2 regions of the Candidatus Desulfolinea nitratireducens genome follow, and region 1 is predicted to be linked to the other one. Evidence: riboswitches for the same ligand, from Rfam matches in the RefSeq annotation. Region 1 holds a riboswitch; the other holds the start of a gene.

Region 1 (2,396 bases):
TAACCATGATTATCCCACTCATAATTGATCACACCACTTTCCAGATCACCGGGGGTGTATAAAGTGATCTCACGAATAAAACAGTCATTGATGCCATCCTGATTTTGGATCATATTGGTAATTGATAAGCGTTCATTATTATTGCCAATTCCCACCACCATAAAAATATGGGAAAATCGCCCATCAGCTTTCGACCATTGACCTGAGGTAGCATAAGAGAAGAGAATATCGCCCGTAAAAAGATTTCCTTTATTTTCAAAATCGTACCCGGCCATTTTCTCATCTGTTTCCACAACCAGATCAAAAGTTTCCGGATCAAATCCGTTCCATGGGCGGCCATACCAATATCGCGGGTTGGCGTTGATAAATAGCCTGGCATCTGCATCGTAACTGCCAATCCGATAAGGGAAACTATTCGCATCGTAATTGATCTGCCAGGTCAGCGGTCCGCACATGGATGCAGCATCCCACCAACCAATCTCTTCTTGTGAGACTCGATTTGCTTCCAGGCAATCACCTGCCAAATATTTTCTACCAGCCTCCAAATAATCAGGCATCTGCCAGTCAAGGTCAAAGATATCCACGAGGGTTTCATTACTTACATATCCTTCATCGATCATCCAGTGGCAGGGTAATTTTTTTGAAACGGACACGATTGTATCGTCACCAGGAAGGCCATCTTTTTGCCAATAGGCACTGAGATAATCACCCCAAATGCTGTCCTCTACTCCTGGGATCATGGGAATGGCAAGTAGTCGAAATATACCGCCGTAGGAGCGGAGCCAAACAGCAAATCCATTTTGCAGGAAGATCGCAACGGTCTGGTCACCCTTATAGGAAAATGGGGGTTGGTATTCATTGATCCCAAATTCGTATACGAACGGATCATCAGCCGTTTCGATCAGCAAACCCATGCGCCCATTCCAGATATAAGTGATGCGCTTTTCTTCCAGGTTAAGGGTAGCCCCCAGCTCTTCTTGAACCTTTGCCAGCATTTCTTCGCGAGACGAGCTTGGTCGCACGGCATTGCAACCTGCCGGGTTATTAAAAGCATATTGTCTTGATTGAGTTTTTTTGCCGCTTTTAGCTAATGGTCGATCCAGAAACGCTCGTCGAAACAGATTGTTTTGGGGAGATGATGACAATTCTATATTGCCGAAGGCCCCTTCTTCTTTGGCAAGAGATTTTTCATGATTAACGTTCTGACTTCCCAGCATTGGTGCGAAAAATGAACTTGCCAGATACAGGGAGATGGTTGATATTAGGGTGAATTTCAGCATGACATTCCTCTTTTTCTAAAGAAAACGGGCATGGATCCAAGCTATAAACCAAGCCTTTGCGAAGGAATGTCTCAAACCAATAGTGAAAAACACTTTGGCAATATTGCTTTGATAGACTTTCGGCGGCTTGGCAGTCATGTCCGGAGAAGGATTTAGACCCATAGCTTTGCGTCCCTGCCTTTCGACAGGTTTGCCGTTATCGATGTCGGATTCTCTAATTACACCTCGTTGGTTAGTAAAATAAAAAACAGGCCAGGGACGTGATCCCAAGCCTGCCGGTCAGCTATACAATAGCAGAACGTATAAATTGTAAAAGACTTTCGGCGGCTTGGCGATCATATCCGGAGAAGGATTTAGACCCATAGCTTTGCGTCCCTGCCTTTCAACAGGTTTGCCATTATCGATGTCAATAACTTTTTTCTAAAATGCGCTCCTTGATAAAAAGAAATCTGATAACAGTATACTCAATTTATACACAAAGAACCTTACAAACACCAGACAAAATATCCGGTCCTGGAGCAATAAAACAAGCTTACGAAGTGTTAAAACTCATCATATCTCGTAGTGGCGATTTTAGTCGCGCTGAAGGGCTAACGCTAAAGTGTGCCAAGCGGAGCCCTAACTACTACCGTAATTCTCGCCAGGGTGCCAGCCACCCGAAGTTTTAACTTCAACCGATAGATGTTGGGCTCAAGAAAACTCCCCCTGCAATTCTTTTCCATATAAGCGATGCGTTTTATAAAAATCAATCCCGAAATTGCGCATCTCACGCAGCATATTCTCATTCTCGGTGCGGATCTGCACGATCTCGGCATGCTTGAACTGACCGCTTTCGGTAGCGGATTTGTAAATTTCACTAAAGAGAATGGCCGTACCGCCCAGACCCCGATATTTCTCAAGCAAGCCTGCCCCATTGAAGTTGAGCCAGTCGGTGCTCTTGCGTTCGAGCAGCGCAGTAATCCAGCCAAAAGGAAGCAACTTGCCGCGTACCTTTTGAATGGCTGCCGATATATCGGGGTAGGATAAAACAAAGCCAACAGGATCATCCTCTTTCATGACGACCTTGATCAATCTCGGGTCGGCAATCCAGAGCAATTGCTCACCCAAGGATTCGAC
Region 2 (2,396 bases), on a different contig from region 1:
CATTTGAACTGTCCTGAATTTTACCCGAAAGCCACACTTAAAAGAATAACCCGTTCCTTCAAAAGGAACGGGTTATTTTCTTGATTATTTAAAAAGATTATTTTGCCAGTACCTTGATCTGTTTCGGGCGAGCGGACTCGACCTTGGGCAGGCTGAGGGAGAGAATCCCGTTTTTGATCTTGGCTTCAACTTTGTCGGGGTCGACCTCGCTGGGCAGGCGCAATGTGCGAATAAACTTGCCCTCAGGCAATTCGCGCAACAGATGCTCACCATCAGATGTTTGGTACTCACCTTCGATGCGGATGACGTTTTCAAGAATTTGAATATTTAAATCGTCGGCGCTCAGGCCGGGAACGGCAGTGGTCAGGACGAAATTATCATCTTCTTCGCGGACATCAACACGCAGGGTATAAGCTTCATTTTGGCCAGCCAAACGGCCCCTCATCATTCTGTGGTTGTAAGGGCGGGTATAGTAACTCATTTTGATCTCCTTTTAGATTATCAATAAAATTTGAACTGTAGTAGATATAATATCCTGTGAGTGTTAGAAGAATGGCAACAAAAGATTTAAATTCTATAAGAACGGGATGACCAAATTCTTAATTGTTAGCTGAAGGAAAATAGAATGATAAAGTTTTATAGTTGGGGACCTATTTACATGCTTCAGTCGTCTACCTCTCAGTATTCCTTTTTCTACTCACGAAAGGAGATCTTATGAAACTGATCCATACTAATGCCCACGGGACTTTGCTTCTCATCTTGGTTCTTACGGCTTCCTCTGCCTCGGCTTCCAGCGCCTCGATTTCCTCGGGGGTAATGGCTGCCAAACCACCCTCAATGCGGGCCTGCGTGGTTTCCCAAGTGCGCAGTTCGGGGCCTACATCTACAGGCTTATAGTCGGGCAGATCTGATGCGACTGAAACTGCCATAGGGACTAATGTCAATAGCAGGGCTAGAATACCAAATAAAGCAAATAACTTGCGGTTCATTTGTTCCTCCTAAAAAGTTGGCAGTTCTTTTTGTTATATGCAATGATACTGAAAATCTATGACAATTAATAATCCTGAACGATCACCTCCTTCGTGAAGGTACGGCAAAAAAGCCTGCCAAGGGTGCAGGATTTATAAAACAAATTGAAGAGAGCTTAGAAAGGGAATATTCAATAAAAAAACCGAAGGGCTATAACGTTCTGGCCTTCGGCGGTCTGGCGGTCTGCATGCTTTTCAATTGCGGATCCCATGACTTTGCGCCCCCATCTCGCGATGGGTTTACCTTTTCGTGGTTGAATTAAAATAGAGTTCTATTAAATAGATCACACATCTGGACCCATCATATCGTAAGAAAGGCTGTAAAAGTGGCTTCAAAAAAGCGTTAGTGTCTAGCCCTTGAGATATAAAAATTCAACGAGATGATCAGATTTACAATTCATAAATTTATATTAGCATTTTTGCAGAGTGATTCCAAGTGTTTTGCACGAGGTATAATCCTGACTCATGTCAAGGCGTTTAGTCCTCTCCACACTTTTTGTCGTCGCAATAGTTGGCGGCTATCTGACCTATCGGAGTATGCGCTCATCAGGTGCGCGTTCGGTGCAAGTCATGCGATGGTTCCGTGATTCTGATTCCCATGCTGACTGGGAAATCTTGCAAGGCACACGCTGTGGTGATGCCCCTTTTATCCTCCCCACAGATGGGATCATCGGCTATCTCTGGGATGATTCCTTTCGTCCCGGCCATCGGCATCAGGGGCTTGATATTTTCGGCGGAAAAGAACTCGGCGAAACGCCCGTGATTGCGGCTTACGAGGGTTATCTGAGACGTCTACCCGATTGGACATCTTCCGTTATCATGCGTGTACCCAGTGATCCCCTTGAACCAGGGCGTCAAATTTGGCTCTATTACACTCATATGGCAGATGCGGATGGAAATTCTTTTATTGATGATGCCTTTCCGCGCGGGACAAGTGAAGTTCTCATTCCCGCTGGGACACTGCTCGGTTATCAGGGAAATTATTCGGGCGACCCCTTCAACCCGACGGGAATTCATCTGCATTTCTCCATTGTTCTGGATGACGGAAATGGCACCTTCCTGAATGAGCTGGAGATCAAGAATACCCTTGACCCAACCCCTTATCTTGGGATGGCATTGAATGCAAAAGTTAATCAGGATGGGATTCCGACTTGCAATGAGTAAAGAGTTGGTAGAAGTAAAATATTAAACACGAAGGCCACGAAGAGGCACAAAGATAAAAACATGAGCTTGAGTTTTCCTTCGTGCAACTTAGGGATCTTGGTGTTTAATAAACGAGAGATAAACTATGAAATTCAAGGATAAAGTCGTTCTAATCACCGGAGCAGGGCGTGGCCATGGCCGCGAGATCGCCAAAGCCTTTGCTGC

What was found. Region 1 has a riboswitch for cyclic di-GMP ahead of AC3DOM_RS13035 (LysM peptidoglycan-binding domain-containing protein). Riboswitches for the same ligand answer to the same signal wherever they lie in the genome.
Region 2: another riboswitch for cyclic di-GMP. It lies ahead of AC3DOM_RS06850 (hypothetical protein); the one in region 1 lies ahead of AC3DOM_RS13035 (LysM peptidoglycan-binding domain-containing protein).

Annotation. Positions count from the first base shown of each region.
Region 1 covers NZ_CEYOSI010000161.1:699-3,094, reverse strand. The annotation lists gene AC3DOM_RS13035 (LysM peptidoglycan-binding domain-containing protein) at 1-1,280, opposite strand, end outside; cyclic di-GMP riboswitch class I at 1,399-1,485, opposite strand; cyclic di-GMP riboswitch class I at 1,600-1,686, opposite strand; partial or broken gene AC3DOM_RS13030 (hypothetical protein) at 1,971-2,396, opposite strand, start outside.
Region 2 covers NZ_CEYOSI010000056.1:2,030-4,425, forward strand. The annotation lists gene AC3DOM_RS06845 (Hsp20/alpha crystallin family protein) at 98-481, opposite strand; gene AC3DOM_RS06850 (hypothetical protein) at 672-989, opposite strand; cyclic di-GMP riboswitch class I at 1,196-1,283, opposite strand; gene AC3DOM_RS06855 (M23 family metallopeptidase) at 1,494-2,192, shown strand; gene AC3DOM_RS06860 (SDR family NAD(P)-dependent oxidoreductase) at 2,317-2,396, shown strand, end outside.